Regions from separate parts of the Propioniciclava sp. LT294 genome, predicted to be linked through region 2. Evidence: riboswitches for the same ligand, from Rfam matches in the RefSeq annotation. Region 2 holds a riboswitch; each other region holds the start of a gene.
What was found. A riboswitch is a leader RNA that binds a small molecule or an ion and turns the genes downstream of it on or off. The one in region 2 is predicted to bind cobalamin.

Region 1: linked by a shared signal. The riboswitch ahead of AC5YDA_RS11535 (VWA domain-containing protein) and the one ahead of bluB (5,6-dimethylbenzimidazole synthase) in region 2 are both predicted to bind cobalamin.
Region 3: linked by a shared signal. The riboswitch ahead of AC5YDA_RS11560 (ferredoxin-like domain-containing protein) and the one ahead of bluB (5,6-dimethylbenzimidazole synthase) in region 2 are both predicted to bind cobalamin.

What each region holds. Positions count from the first base shown of each region.
Region 1 covers NZ_JCAKNG010000008.1:107,421-112,544, reverse strand. Annotated here, with positions in the region: gene cobJ (precorrin-3B C(17)-methyltransferase) at 1-430, shown strand, start outside; gene cobM (precorrin-4 C(11)-methyltransferase) at 430-1,188, shown strand; gene cbiE (precorrin-6y C5,15-methyltransferase (decarboxylating) subunit CbiE) at 1,172-2,398, opposite strand; cobalamin riboswitch at 2,425-2,583, shown strand; gene AC5YDA_RS11535 (VWA domain-containing protein) at 2,610-4,730, shown strand; gene cobO (cob(I)yrinic acid a,c-diamide adenosyltransferase) at 4,730-5,124, shown strand, end outside.
Region 2 covers NZ_JCAKNG010000003.1:96,187-101,310, forward strand. Annotated here, with positions in the region: gene cobBC (bifunctional hydrogenobyrinic acid a,c-diamide synthase/histidinol phosphate aminotransferase CobBC) at 1-881, shown strand, start outside; gene cobT (nicotinate-nucleotide--dimethylbenzimidazole phosphoribosyltransferase) at 878-1,951, shown strand; gene bluB (5,6-dimethylbenzimidazole synthase) at 2,034-2,684, opposite strand; cobalamin riboswitch at 2,719-2,917, opposite strand; gene AC5YDA_RS05335 (LacI family DNA-binding transcriptional regulator) at 3,034-4,044, opposite strand; gene AC5YDA_RS05340 (sugar ABC transporter substrate-binding protein) at 4,219-5,124, shown strand, end outside.
Region 3 covers NZ_JCAKNG010000008.1:113,280-118,403, forward strand. Annotated here, with positions in the region: gene cobJ (precorrin-3B C(17)-methyltransferase) at 1-371, opposite strand, end outside; gene AC5YDA_RS11555 (precorrin-8X methylmutase) at 368-1,033, opposite strand; gene AC5YDA_RS11560 (ferredoxin-like domain-containing protein) at 1,033-1,875, opposite strand; cobalamin riboswitch at 1,932-2,127, opposite strand; tRNA gene AC5YDA_RS11565 (tRNA-Ala) at 2,260-2,335, opposite strand; gene AC5YDA_RS11570 (hypothetical protein) at 2,417-3,160, opposite strand; gene AC5YDA_RS11575 (GNAT family N-acetyltransferase) at 3,232-3,858, opposite strand; gene AC5YDA_RS11580 (molybdopterin-binding protein) at 3,855-5,124, opposite strand, start outside.

The DNA of each region.
Region 1 (5,124 bases), on a different contig from region 2:
CGTGCTCCCGGGGGTGAGCGCGGTCCAGGCGGTCGCAGCCAGGGCCGGTGCACCGATCGGAGCCGACTTCGCCGTGATGTCCCTGTCGGACCGGCTCAAGCCCTGGTCCGTCATCGAGCGGCGCCTGCGCTCGATCGCCGGGGCGGACCTGGTCCTCGCGATCTACAACCCGGCTTCTCGATCCCGCACCGAGCAGATCGTCAGGGCCCGCGAGGTGCTGCTCGACCACCGCAGCCCCGACACCGTCGTCATCGTCGGCCGGGACATCGGCCGCTCGGAGGAGTCGCTCACCGTCACCACCCTCGGTGAACTCGACCCGGGCACGATCGACATGAAGTGCCTGCTCATCATCGGTGCGGCGTCGACCCGCGTCGGCCCGGCCGGCGTGTGGACGCCGCGCTTCGTCGAGGAGCCAGAGGGGGAGGGCTGATGGTCGTCCACTTCGTCGGCGCGGGCCCGGGAGCGGCCGACCTCCTGACCGTGCGCGCGACCCGGCTGCTCGCCGCGGCCGAGGTCGTGCTCTATCCGGGCACCTACCTCGATCCCGAGGTCCTGGGCCACGTCAGCCCGTCCGCCGAGCTGGTCGACACCCAGGATCTCCACCTCGACGAGATCACCGACCGCCTCGTCGGCGCCCACCGCGCAGGCAAGGAGGTGGTCCGCCTCGCGTCCGGTGACCTGTCGATCTACTCCGCGCTCGCCGAGCAGACGCGACGACTGGACGCCGCGGGCGTGCCGTGGGACGTGACGCCCGGTGTTCCCGCCTACGCCGCCGCGGCAGCGCTGGTGGGCCGGGAGCTGACCGTCCCGCTGATCAGCCAGTCGGTCGTCCTGACCCGGACACAGGCACGCTCCACCGCGATGCCCGAGACGGAGTCCCTCGGCGCCTTCGCCCGCACGAGGTCGACGCTGGTCCTGCACCTCGCCATCCGGCGGACGCGGGAGTTGATGGAGGGACTGGAGGCCGATTACGGCGCCGACTGCCCGGTCGTGGTGGTCCATCGCGCGAGCCAGCCCGGCCAGCAGATCCTGCGTGGGACGGTGGGGACGATCGCGGACGCCGTCGAAGAGGCCGGCCTGAGGCAGGCCGCCGTCATCCTCGTCGGACGTGTGCTCGACCCGGTGGAGGGCTGCGAGTCCCACCTCTACGACGCGGCGCGCGACCGGCCGCTCAGGAGTCGCGGGTGAAGGCCCACTGAGTCACGGCCGGAGAGGGGGCCCACCCCGTGCCGCCGTCCCCCGGGGTCGCGACCTCGACGCTGATCCGCACCAGCTCGCCGCCGTGCCGCCCGTGGAGTCGCCGCAGGAGGGCAGCGGTCTCCGGGGTGGTGCCCTGCACGACGAGGCGACCCCCGCTCACCAGGGCGGCCAGACACCGCTCCACCACCGCGTCCGTGGCCGCGCCACCGTGGACGAAGACGGCGGAAGGCGCGGGCAGACCGTCCAGCGCGCCGGGTGCAACACCCCGCACGACACGCAGCGTCGGGACCCCGAGGGCGGCCGCGTTCCGCTGGAGGCCCTCGGCGCGCCGGGCGTCCGGCTCGACCGCGGTGGCCGAGCAGGTCGGATGGGCGCGCATCCACTCGATGCCGACCCAACCCGGGCCCGCCCCGACATCCCAGAGGTGCTCGCCGGGGACCGGGGCGAGCCGCGCGAGGGCTGACGCGCGCGCATCGCGCAGGCCCGGGCGTCCGCCCTGCTCGAAGCAGTGGTCGGGCAGTCCCGCCGTCCACGCCCCGCGCGGCGGGCCGGCCAGGGCGAGCCCGATCACGTTGAGACGGGGCGAGGCCGCCGACCAGGTGCTCGCCGTGCCGTCGATGCGGGAGAAGTCCGCGCTTCCCAGGTCGCCCAGGACGTGCATGGTGCTCGCCCCGTAGCCGACGCTGCGCAGGAGCTCCGCAACCTCCGCAGGTGTCCTCTCGTCCGCGGACAGGACCAGCACGCGCCGGCCCGGGGCCAGTTCCCGCAACACCAGCGAGGTGGCGCGACCGACGACGCTGACCACGGCATGGGACTCCGCCGGCCAACGCAGTTCGGCCCGGGCGAGCGCGACGGAGGAGAGCGCCGGAAGGACGCGGACGCGGTCGGCGCCGAGCAGGTCGACCAGCGTCGTCCCGACCCCCGAGACCAGCGGGTCGCCGGACGCGAGCAGCACGATCTCGCCCGCGCCGAGGCCGGCGAGGAACGTGACGAGCCGCTCACGCAGGGGTGAGGGCCACAGCTCACGTCGCTGGTGCGGGCGAGGGGGGACGAGGGCCAGGTGCCGGCGGCCGCCGACGAGGACGTCCGCGCCCAGGACCAGTTGTCGCTGGGCCTCGGGCAGGCCCGACCATCCGTCCGCAGTGAGACCGACGACCGTGACCGCCGGCAGGGGCTCAGGGGGAATGGGCGCGCACACGGAACCGCACGCTATCGTGGGCGGCGAGCACGAGGTGCCCCCGGGGTCCCGTCACCGCAACGGTGGCGTCGGCCGAGGGGGAGAATCTGGGAAGCCGGTGGGATTCCGGCACAGGCCCGCTGCGGTGAACCGTCCCCCACGAGGGGCCGGTGAGTCCGAAGACCGGCCTCGTGTCCGACACGATTCATGCCGACCCGAGCGGGAGCCTCAGATGCCGGTGCACTATCCCTTCTCAGCCGTGCTGGGGTGCGGTCCCGACGCGTTGGACGACATGGGGCTCGCCCTGGTCCTCACCGCCATCACGCCCGAGATCGGTGGTGTGCTCGTCCGCGGGGAGAAGGGCACCGCGAAGTCCACCACGGTCCGGGCGCTGGCGGCGATCCTCCCGCCGATCGAGGTGTACACCACGGACCGTTTCTCGATCGACCCGGCCGACCCGTCGGCGGCCTCGCCGGACGGCCCCTTCGGTGCCGACACCGCGACGCTCACCCGCCCCGTACGGCTCGTCGAGCTCCCCGTCGGCGCCACCGAGGACCGGGTCCTCGGCTCGCTCCACCTGGAACGCGCCCTCTCCCACGGCAAGGTCGAGTACGAACCCGGGCTGCTGGCCCGGGCGCACCGGGGCATCCTGTACGTCGACGAGGTCAACCTGCTGCACGACCACCTCGTCGACCTCCTGCTGGACGCGGCCGCGATGGGCCGCTCCACGGTCGAGCGGGACGGCGTCTCGGTCGAGCACGCGGCGCGCTTCGTCCTGATCGGCACGATGAACCCCGAGGAGGGGGAGCTGCGCCCCCAGTTGCTCGACAGGTTCGGGCTCACGGTGGAGGTCGCTGCGCCGCGCGAACCCTCCCTCCGCGCGACGGTCGTTCGTCGCCGCATGGCGTACGACGCGGATCCCGCAGGATTCGCCGCGGACTACGAGGAGGCCGACCGCGCCCTCACCGGGCGGATCGAGGCGGCACGCCGCCGCGCCGGCACGGTTCGGCTCGGCGAGGCCGCGTTGCTCAAGATCGCCGAGGTCTGCGCCGCGTTCGAGGTGGACGGGTTGCGTGCCGACATCGTGACCGCCCGGACCGCGGTCGCCCATGCGGCGTGGGAGGGACGCACCGAGGTCACCCGGGCGGACATCCGGCGCGCGGCGATCCTCGCGCTGCCCCACCGGGGGCGCCGCAAGCCCTTCGACGCGCCGGGTCTCGACGAGGACCTCCTCGACGAGGTCCTCGGCCAGGAGGATCCACCACCCGACCCACCCGAGGGGCCCGGCCCCGGTGAGCCACCGCCGCCTCCCCCCGGTACACGCGACGACGCGGACGACGCGGACGGCGCGGACGGCGCCGGCGCCGGCGCCGGCGCCGACGCGGGGGCGGGATCGCCCGACTCGCCGGCGTCCCAGCCCGAGCCCGAGCCCCAGCCCGAGCCCGAGCCCGAGCCCGCACCCGAGCCCGAGCCGGCGCCCACGGGCCAGTCAGGGCAGTCGTCCGGACGTGACAGGGCCGGCTCCCCGGTGGGAGCTGCGACGCCGTATCGGCCGCGGCTCCTCAGCGTCCGGGGCGTCGGTACCGGAACGCCGGGGCGGCGGAGCCGAGCGCTGGCGAGCAACGGCCGACGCATCGGGGCGGTTCCGGGGTCCTCCGGAACGCTCCACCTCGTCGAGACGCTGAAGGCAGCGGCCGGCAGGCAGCCCGCCCGGGGACGGGCGAGCGGTCGGGTCGACGTCCGCAGCGAGGACCTCCGTGTCGCCCTGCGGGAGGGACGGGAGGCCAACCTGGTGCTCTTCTGCGTGGACGCGTCCGGCTCCATGGCCGCCCAGAAGCGCATGACACAGGTGAAGACCGCGGTGCTCTCGCTCCTGCTCGACGCGTACCGGCGACGCGACAAGGTGGGACTGGTGACGTTCCGCCGGAGCGGCGCCGCGCTCGTCCTGCCCCCGACCCACAGTGTGGAGATCGCCGCGGCGCGTCTGGAGGAACTCCCCGCCGGCGGCCGGACGCCCCTGGCCGAAGGCCTGCTGGAGGCTGGACGTGTGCTCACCCGCGAACGCCTGCGCGACCCGCGGATGCGTCCCCTCCTCGTCGTGGTGACCGACGGACGCGCCACCGGCGGCGAGCACGCCGTCCCGCGGTCGCTGCGGGCGGCGGACCACGTGGCGGGTCTCGGCGTCACCACCGTCGTCGTCGACGGTGAGAGCGGCCCGCTGAGGCTCGGTCTGGCGGTTAGGCTCGCCGAGCACCTCCGGGGCGAGTACCTTCCGGTCACCGAGGTGAGCGCCGACACGCTCACCGACCGGGTGCGACACCATGTCCGACCTGCGACGAAGGGAGCGGCCTGATGCCCCAGGGACAACCCACGGCGGTACCCGACGACGGCCTCACGACCCGGCAGCGCCGCAACCGCCCGCTCCTGATGGTGCACACGGGCGACGGCAAGGGGAAATCCACGGCAGCGTTCGGCCTCGCGCTGCGCGGCTGGACCCAGGGCTGGAACATCGGGGTCTTCCAGTTCGTCAAGTCCGCCAAGTGGCGCATCGGTGAACAGACCGTGTTCGAACGGCTGGGCCGGCTGCACGACGAGACCGGTGAAGGGGGGCCGGTCGAGTGGCACAAGATGGGATCGGGCTGGTCCTGGACCCGCAGGCAGGGCGAGTCCACCGACCACGCGGCCGAGGCCGCGGAGGGCTGGCTGGAGATCAAGCGCCGGCTCGGCGAGGAGACCCACGACCTGCT
Region 2 (5,124 bases):
TGCCCACGGCCGGCGCGGCCGAGGCGTTCACCCTGGTCGCCCGCGGGTTGGGCGCACGGCGTCCGGTGGTGGTTCACCCGCAGTTCACCGAACCGGAGGCAGCCCTGAGGCGCGCCGGGCTCTCCGTCCGGCGCGTCATCCTGCCGCCACCCTTCCTCCTCGACCCGGCCCTGGTGCCGGAGGACGCCGACCTCGTCGTCGTGGGCAACCCCACGAACCCGACGGGCGCCCTCCACGCCCGGGCGACGCTCCTGGCGCTGCGACGTCCGGGCCGGACGCTGCTCGTCGACGAGGCGTTCATGGACTACGTCGAGGGTGAGCCCGAGTCACTGGTGGGCGACGCCGCGGGGGTGCTCGTCGTCCGGTCGCTGACGAAGCTGTGGGGGCTGGCGGGCGTACGGGCGGGTTACGTCGTGGGCGACCCTGCCCTCGTCGCCCGGCTGGCCGTGCAGCAGCCCCCCTGGGCCGTCCCCACCCCCGCAGTCCGGGCGATGGTGGCGACGGCGACGCCGGCAGCGCGCGCCGAGGCGTCCGGCGTGGCGCGGGCCACGGACGCCGCCCGTCGCCACCTGGTCGAGGCGCTGGCCGGCGCCGGCTTCGCCGTCGCCGGCTCCCCCCGCACACCCTTCGTCCTGGTCGACACCTCCCCCACCGGCCCCGGCTCCGTCCGGGAGGCGCTGGCGGAGGCCGGCCTGGCCGTGCGCCGCGGCGAGAGCTTCCCCGGCCTGGGACCGGCCTGGATCCGCGTCTCCGTCAGGGATGCCGACACCACCCGCCGCCTGGTCACCGCGCTCGGGGCGCTGACCGCCCCCGGGTGCACCCCACACCCCACCAGCCACCCACCGGCCACCGGTGGGAACATCACGAAGGAGAACCGATGAACACACCGTCCGACTCATTGCTCGCGCGCACGTTGGCCGCCATCGCCCCGGTGGACGCCGATGCCCGGGCAGCGGCCGAGGAGCGGCAGCTCGAGCTGCTCAAGCCCCCGGGCGCCTTGGGCCGCCTGGAGACCCTCGGCAACACGCTGGCCGCGATCTACGGCGAGTGCCCGCCTCCCCTGCCGGCCCCCGCCGTCGTCTGCGTGTTCGCCGGCGACCACGGCGTCCAGGCGCACGGCGTCTCGCCCTGGCCCCAGGAGGTCACGGTGCAGATGGTCCGGAGCGTCCTGGCCGGAGGCGCGTCCGTGAACGTGCTCGCCCGGCACGCCGGCGCCGACGTGCGGGTCTACGACGTCGGCACGCTCGAGGCACTGCCCGAGCACGCGCTGCTGCGCACCCGTCGTGTCGCCGCCGGCACCGCCGACATGACGGCAGGTCCGGCCATGAGCATCGAGCAGTGCCGACAGGCCGTCGAGGCCGGCATCGAGGCGGCCCGGGAGGCCGTCGCCGACGGATACCGCTGCCTGATCGCCGGCGAGGTCGGCATCGGGAACACCACCCCGTCCGCCGCGCTCGTCTCCGTGTTCACCGGACGCCCCGCCGCCGAGGTGACGGGGCCCGGTGCGGGGGCCGAAGGGGATCGGCTCCGCCTGAAGGCGGAGTTGGTCGCGCGCGCCATCGAGGTGAACGGGGCCACCGCGGACGACCCCCTGGCGGCGCTCGCCGCGGTCGGCGGGTTCGAACACGCCGCCATCGCGGGGTTCGTGCTGGGGGCTGCGGCGGCGGGCGTCCCGCTGATCCTCGACGGGGTCATCGTGTGCTCGGCGGCCCTGGCCGCCGTCGCCCTGGCCCCGGATGTCCGCGGATACCTCATCGCCGGTCACGACGGGGCGGAACCGGGCATCCGGGCTGCCCTCGAGACCCTCGCCCTGACGCCGGTCATCGACATGGACCTGCGCCTCGGAGAGGGGTCCGGTGCGCTGACCTCGCTGCCCATCGTGCAGGCCTCGGCCGCGATCCTGCGCGACATGGCGACGTTCGCGTCGTTCGCGGTCTCGGGCAAGGAGTGAAGCCCTGAGGTGGGGGTGGCTGCCGGGGTCGGCAGCCACCCCCACCGTTCCGCCGCGGCCCGTCAGCCGCGGGGAGCGTGTGTCAGCGGTCGCCCGCCCAGCGCTCCTGGTGGACGGCGAGTTCCAGCGGCCGCCGGTGTGTCCAGCCGCGCCGCTCGAGGTCGGGCGTCTCGTGCAGGACGCTCACCGGCCCGACGCAGAGCCAGGCCACCGGCCGGACACCGTCGGGGATGTCGAGAAGCTGCTGCAGGAAGGCCTCCCTGTAGAAGGAGACCCAGCCCACACCCAGCCCCTCTGCGGTCGCGGCCAGCCACAAGTTCTGGATGGCCGCCACCACCGAGTAGAGGCCCGCGTCATCGATCGTGTTCCGCCCCAGCACGCCGGGCCCACCGCGTCCGGGGTGGTAGGTCACGACGATCCCCAGGGTCGATTCCCGGATCCCCTCGATCTTGATCCCGTCGTAGAGCCGGCGTCGCTCGCCGTCGAGCGTTCGCCCGTAGGCCTGCCGCTCGGTCTCGACGTGTTCCTGGAACGCCTGACGGGTGTCTCCGTCACGCACGATGATGAAATCCCAGGGCTGGCTGAGGCCCACGCTCGGGGCAGCATGCGCTGCACCCAGGAGACGGTTCAGAACTCCGTCCGCCAGGGGTGCTCCGGTGAACTCCGCGCGGACATCGCGCCGGCGGGAGATCACGTCGTACAGGTCGTTGGTGGGCAGGCTTCGAGACATCATGGCAGGCTCCGTGGTCGGGCCACCCCACGAGCGGGGCGGCAGTGGTCGCGAGGCCGGTCTTCGGACTTCCCTTCACCACGGCCGACCACCTTCCCGGAACGACGTCCAGTGGCTGCGCTGGTGCGCTTGGTCGGCCGCTCGGGTTCACCGCAGCGGGCCCTGTGCCGGATTCACACCGGCTTCCCGATTCTCCCGGCCGACCCTCGTCGACTCGGGCACCTCGCGGATTGGTTGCCGCGAGCATGCTACCGCCTGATGGCCCTCCCTGCCGCCCGAACGCCGGACCTGCACGGAGCCACCCGGGCCGTCGCGATGGCCTTGGCGTTCCGCACCCGGGGCGCACGCCCGCTCAGGTGAGGGCGCGCACCGAGCCCCGTTCCTGGATCGGCATGGGGACGAGGGTCTCCGGCGGCGGGTCACCGTCGAGGACGTGGCGCATCGCCGTCCGGCCCATCTCCAGATACGGGATCTGCAGGGTCGTCAGCTGCGGGCGGAGGTAGGACGCGAGGTACTCGTCGTCGAACGACACCACGGACAGGTCGTCCGGGATCCGGAGCCCGCGCTGCTGGGCGCACTGGTACACCCCGAACGCGACCCGGTCGTTGGCCGCGATGATCGCGGTGACGGGTCCGACGTCGAGGATCTCCCCGACGCCCCGGTAGCCGAGGTCGGGCTCCCACGAGATGCCCTCCACCTGGTGCACGAACCCGACGCCCGCTTCGGCAAGGGCGGCGTCCAGACCGGCGTACCGCGCGCCCACCGTCACCGAGAGGGCCGGGTCGAGGAGGGCGTCCGACCGCCCGATGAAGCCGATCCTGCGGTGGCCGCGGTCGAGCAGGTGACGCGCGGCGTCGTACCCGGCCCGGTACTCGTCCGGAAGCACGCAGGGGTGCCCCCGCGTGGAACGCGCGTTCGCCAGCACCACCGGCACGTCGACGGCCAGCGGTGGGACCTCCATCAGCTTGGCGCCCATGTGGCCGAACAGGATGCCGTCGGCCTGCCGGTCGAGCATGAGGTCGAGCGCCTTGGCGACCCTGTCCAGCCGGCGTCCGGACTCGGCGATGAGCACCGTGTGGTCGCGCCCTTCGGCCTCCTCGAGCATGCCGCTGATCATGGCGGACGCGTACCGGGTGATCGCCACCTCGTCGGAGATGAAGCCGACGGTCCGGGTCTTCCCCAGGCGCAGGCCCCGCGCCGCCGGGTTGGGCCGGTAGTTGAGCTTCGCCGCGGCCGTCCGCACGCGCTCGGCGGCTTCCGGCGACAGACGCGAGTTGGGGCGGTTGTTCAACACGAGGCTGACCGTCGTCGGGGACAGCCCGGCCAGCCGCGCCACGTCGGCCAGGGTCGCGCGCTTCGCCATGGGCCTTCCCTTCGTCATCCGTCGGGGTCGAGCATACCGGCCCCTTCTGCAAAATCGACTTAGCACCCTCTTGCATCCAGGTCCCGGCGGTGTTAGCTTCTTCCTGCTAAATGGTTTTAGCATCACCGGCAGACGCGGAGCCACCACGGCTCCCCAGGATCCAACGGAGGAACCGTGCTCAAGCGCACAGCCAAGATGGTCGCGGCGACGGTCGTCGCAGCCTCCCTCACCATCTCGCTCGCCGCCTGCTCCAAGGGCGGCAGCCCTGGCGCCGGCACCACCGCCGCGCCCGGCGCGACGCAGACCCTGTCCCTGTGGACGCACAACGCCGGCAACAAGGGCGAGCTCGGGGCGATCCAGACGGTCGTGGACGACTACAACGCCAGCCAGTCCCAGTACAAGGTGGAGCTGCAGGCCTTCCCCCAGGACTCGTACAACCAGTCCGTCGTGGCGGCGGCGTCCGCCCGGAAGCTGCCCTGCATCCTGGACATCGACCAGCCGAACGTGGCCAACTGGGCGTGGGCGGGCTACCTCGCCCCCATCGAGGGCATGGACGACGTCCTCTCCACGTTCCTCCCGTCGACGGTCGCGAAGTGGAACGACAAGGTGTACGCCTACGGCTACTACGACGTCTCGCTCGCCTGGGTGACCCGTGCGTCGATCCTCGAGAAGTACGGCATCCGCGTCCCGTCGGTCGACCAGCCCTGGACCGGCGAGGAGTTCATGGCCGCGGTGAAGACCATCAAGGACTCCGGCGACTTCGAGTACCCCGTCGACATGGCGACGGGCTGGACCGGCGAGTGGTGGCCGTACGGCTACTCGCCCCAGCTGCAGAGCTTCGGCGGTGACCTCATCGACCGCGGCGACTACAAGAGCGCCGAGGGCGTCCTCAACGGACCCGAGGCCGTCGAGTGGGCCCAGTGGTTCGCCACCATGGCCAAGGAGGGCTACATGCCGAAGAAGTCCAGCGCGGACCCGGCCGCCGACTTCATGAACGGCAAGACCGCCCTGCTCTGGAACGGCTCATGGACGGCCGTCCCGACCCGCGAGAAGTTCGGCGACGACGTGATCTTCGCCCCG
Region 3 (5,124 bases), on a different contig from region 2:
GCCTTGAACCGGTCGTGGAGGTACATCGAGGAGCCGTAGAGGAGCGGATCGCCCTCGGCGAGCAGGACCACGTCCCTGCCGGCGTCGAGGTGGGCGGTGAGGCGCTCGGCGCACGACTCGTAGAAGTCGGCCATCGCCCCGACGTACCCGCCGGGGTGGTCGGTCGTCCCGGTCGTGACGGGGTAGCGCAGCTCCTCCTCGACGGCGTGCTGCGCAATCAGCGTGGCCGCCGTCCGGCGCGCGTTGGATTCCGTCTTCGTGCCTGCGTGGTAGGCCACCACCGTCGCCTCGGCGATCAGCTGGGCAGCCTTGAGGGTGATCAACCCGGGGTCTCCCGGACCGACCCCGACGATGGTGAACCGGCCCTTCACTCCTCCTCCTGCGCCAGTGCGTTGAGAGCCGACGAGGTCATGGCCGAACCGCCCCGCCGTCCGCGGACGGTGACGTACGGGAGGTCGATGCCATGGGTGGCGTGGAAGTCGACCAGTGCCTGCTTGGACTCCGCCGCCCCGACGAAGCCCACCGGACAGCCGACGACGGCAGCCGGCCGCGGAGCACCGTCCAGGATCATCTCCAGCAGGTGGAACAACGCCGTCGGTGCGTTGCCGATCGCGACGATCGCACCCTCGAGGTGCGGTTCCCACAGCGAGACGGCCGCAGCGGTCCGCGTGGTCCCCCACGCGGACGCGAGCCCCGCGACGCGCTCGTCGCCCAAGAAGCACAACACCTCGTTGTCGCGGGGCAACCGGCTGCGGGTGACGCCGGTCGCGACCATGGTGGCGTCGCACAGGATCGGTGCACCCGCCTCCAGGGCCCCACGCGAGGCGGCGACGAGACGCGGATGCACGACCAGGTCGTCGACGAGGTCGACCTGGCCGCTGCCGTGGATCATGCGGACGACCATCCGCTCCGCATCCGCCGGCACCCCACTGAGGTCCGCCTCGGCCCGGATCGCGGCGAAGGAGTCCACGTAGATGGCGGGGCCGGAGTCGATGTAGTCGTAGCGGCGTGTCGGTCGACGCGGGGTCGTCATCAGTGCTCCTCGGGGATGAGCACGCCACGCCAGGGCGTGACGATCAGGGATTCGGAACGTTCGGTCAGCGCGGCCACGGCGTCTGCGTCGAGTCCGGACTCCGGAACCCGGACGTGTCGGCCACCCGGCACGTCGCCGAACGCCAGCGCCGGCGCCGGCTCGGGCAGGCTCGGGTCGGGGTCCTGCAGCTCCGTCAGCGGCCCGGCGAGCTCGCTCACGTGCCAGGCCGCCCCGGGCCCTGCGCCGCGGGCGTCCACGAACCTCCCGGCCAGGTCCGCCAGGGCCGCTGCGGCGTCCGCCAGGGCGACACGACGCCCCCAGCCGGCACCGACGCGCAGTTGGGCGGTCTCACCATCGAGGGCCACTGCACCCAGGTCGCAGGTCCGGCCGATCAGGTCGCCTCGGCCGTCATCCAGGACGAACAGGAACCGTCCCGGGAGCGCGGACAGGCGCGGGTCGTCACAGAGGAGCGCGTCGAGGTCGCGACCCACCCGCCGGAGGTCTGCCCGGCCGCCGGCGAGCCCGGTCTGGGGGGACATCATGACGTTCCGCACCAGCTCGTGCGTGGGCCGGGGAATCAGGCCGGTTGCCTCGAGCGCCGCGAGGGCATCGGCGTCAAGGCGGCCGTCCCTGCCGGGCAGGGCGCGCACCTGGAGGTTGGCCCGAGTCGTCAGGTACACACGCCCGTCGCCGTACTGCCGGGCGACATCGGCCAGGGCCCGGAGCCTGGTCGCCAGGACGTGGCCACCGATCAGCCTGAGCCTCACCAGCATCCCGTCGGCCGCCTCCCAGGGCCGCAGGACGCCGGGGCATCGATCGCCCCGGTCACGATTCACTCGCACGCGTCGAACCTCATCTGTCATGGACCCTGTCGCGGGGCCTGGCACTGACCGGCGGCGGCAGCCGCCGGGAGCCAGCAGGTCTTCGGACTCGGGATCAACCGGAACGGTGCGCCTTCCCGGGGTTCGCCCCAGTGGCTGCCATCGCTGGCATGCACCGCCCGTCACCCTCACCGCTGCGCGTCAGTCCCGGAGTCACACCGGGTTCCCTGACCCCACACACCGTGGAGCACGACTGGCGGACAGCAGACTAGCGCCTACCCCAAGCCGACGGTCACGCAGCGAGTGGCTGGCCTCCGCGGGGTCAGGTTCGGCTTCGCCGGAGTCAAGGCCTCGCCCGCCCTCTTGGGCAGCAAAGACCCCCGCCCTTGTCGGACGGGGGTCCACTGGTGGAGCTAAGGGGATTCGAACCCCTGACCTTCTCATTGCGAACGAGACGCGCTACCAACTGCGCCATAGCCCCAAGTGCTCGAGAGCGAGGAACACTCTACCACGCAGCCCCGCAGCACCGAAATTCGGGGCCCTGCCGAGGCGGGGGAACGGGTCACTCGCCGACGGCGCGGGGGCGCTCCTCGTCGTCGGTCGCGACCGGCCCGCCGGGCAGGTCGGCCGTGACCGGCACTGCTGCGGCCGGCACGGGAGCCGAGAGGTCGATCGTCCGGACGGTGCGCGGGGCGAGCGGCCTGCTCACGTACGTGGGGGCCGTGATCGGGATCGGATCCCACAGTGACCCGGCGTGTCCGACCGGGGCGACGATCTCGATCGAGAGCTCGTTCTCGTCCTCTTCGCCCCGGCCCAGCACCGCGATCGCGACGGTCTCCTCGTCCACGCTCTCGCCACCCCGGACGAGCCGGGCGCGGGCGTCCAACTCCCGGCGCATGCGGGCCACGGTGACGCGGGCCACGACGAGGAAGACGACGATCAGTCCCAGGGGCGCTGCCATGATCCACCACGACACGAGCCCGAACCCGGCCAACGCCCCGACCACGCAGGTCACCACGGCCAGGAACACCAGGACGACCCGGCGGCGGCGTGCGGCCTCGTGGTCCTGGCTGGCCAGTTCACGGAGAGCGGCGCGGCGGTTGAGCGGGGTCGAGATCACGGCGGTGCCGTTCTCGGCCGTCTCCAGCGGCGTGCCATGGCGGACGATCGTCACGGAAGCCGAGAACGGCTCCCCGGGCTCGACCTCGTCCAGCAGGCCGTTCTCCTTGCGGTTGAGGATCAGGGGAACCAGGTAGACCAACCAGAACGCCGCGAGGGCGCCGAAGATCAAACCTGTGAAACTCATGGCTCAAGACCTTAGGGTCGGGCCGGCCCCAACCCGCGACGGACGCGCCGCCCCCGACCAGAACCGGGCACTCAGCGGGCTCCGCCCAGGCGTCCGATGAGGCCCTCCGGGCCGACTTCCTCAGCGTGCAGGGCGAACATCAGGTGGTCGCGCCAGGCCCCGTCCACGTGCATGTAGGCCGGCCGTTCCCCCTCGAAGCGGAAGCCGAGCTTCTCCACCACGCGCAGGGACTTGGCGTTCTCCGGCCGGATCGCCACCTCGAGGCGATGCAGGCCCAGGGTCGCGAACATGTGGTCCCCGGCCATCGCCAACGCCGTGGGGGCGATCCCACGCCCCGCCAGGTCGCGGTCGACCCAGTAGCCGGCCATCCCCCACCGGGCGGACCCCCAGGCGATTCCCGAGATGGTCATCTGCCCGGCGAGCACCGGGACGTCGTCCGGCTGCTCGGTCCAGGTGATCAACCACGGGAGCGCGCGTCCCGCGCGGGCCTCCGCGTTGAAGCGGGACACCATCTGCTCGAACGAGAAGCCTTCCTCCGCGGCGTCGTCCGGGCGCGTGCCATCCCACGGAGCCGTCCAACTGCCGTTGCGCGACCGGGCCGAGAACCACGCCGCGGCGTCACGGCGGCGGATCGGGCGCAGCCCCACCGGCCCGTGCTGGAGCGTGACGGGCCACCGGCGCGGCCCGAGCAGGCTCACGGAAGGGAAGCCGCCGGGTGCGCGTCGTCCAGCACGATGCACTCCACCGTGCTGCCGGCCTGCGCGCCGTCCCACGACTCGGGGATCACCACGAGGACGTTCGCCCGCGCCAGGTCCCAGGCCAACTCGGAATCGGCCCCCGCGACGACGCGGACCGTTCCGTTCTCCTCGCGGACGGCGGGAACGAACTGCGTGGCGCCCGCGGGGGCCTTGAGCGCCTCGGCGAGGCGTCCCTCGACGCGTTCGGCCCGGAGCGGGTCGACGTCGTTGAGCTTGTTGATCACCGGCCGGACGAGGGCGTGATAGGCCACGTAGGCGCTGACCACACCACCGGGGAGGATCACCAGGGGCGTTTCGTTCTCACCCAAGCCCGCGTAGGCGATGCGCGCCTCACGGTTGATCGCGACGACCGCCTCGTCCAGCCCGTCGATGGCCTCGCGGACCACCTCACCACCCCCGACGACCACGATCAGGTCGGCGCGGATCTGCTGGTCGGCCACGGCCTGCTTCACCTTGGACACGTCAGCGGGGACGATGCCCAAGGGATAGACCGTGGCACCGTCGCCGCGAGCGGCAGCGGTGATCAGCGCGGTGGCGGCGTCGTAGCGCTGCTGGGGCTTGGTCAGCGGCTGGCCGGGCGCGACGAGCGTCTCACCGACGGTGAGGACGACCACCCGCGGACGCGGACGGACGAGCACCTTGTCGAGGCCGACCTCGGCCAGCACGGCGACCGACCGCGGGGTCAGCACGTCGCCGGAGCGGAGCAGCGGCGTCCCGTCGGCCAGCTCGGAGCCGGCCCGACGCAGGTTCTGGTAGAGGCGTGCCTCCTCCCGGATCTCCACGTAGCCGTCATCGGCGAGGCTGCCGAGAGCCGCCGGGACGACCGCGTCCACCCCCTCGGGGATGATCGCGCCCTCCTCGAGCTCCACCGCCGCACCCGACACCAGCGGGCGGCCCGGCCCGTCGGAGGCGCTGATGCGGTCGACCACGTACAGGCGCTTGGGTGCGGTGCGCTTCGCCCCGACCAGGTCGGAGCCGCGGACGCCCCAGCCGGCGATCCGGGCCGTGGTCACCAGCGGCAGGTCGAGGTCGGAGACGATGTCCTCACACAGCACGAGTCCGGGGACGTCCCAGATCTGCATGCCGAACGGCCGCATGGCCCCCACCTTGTCGAGCAGGAAGGAACGCTGCTCGTCGAGGCTCCGCCGGACGGGCTTCCGCGACCGTGGCTCATCGGGATGCTGCAGGGCCGCGGCGGTCGCGCCG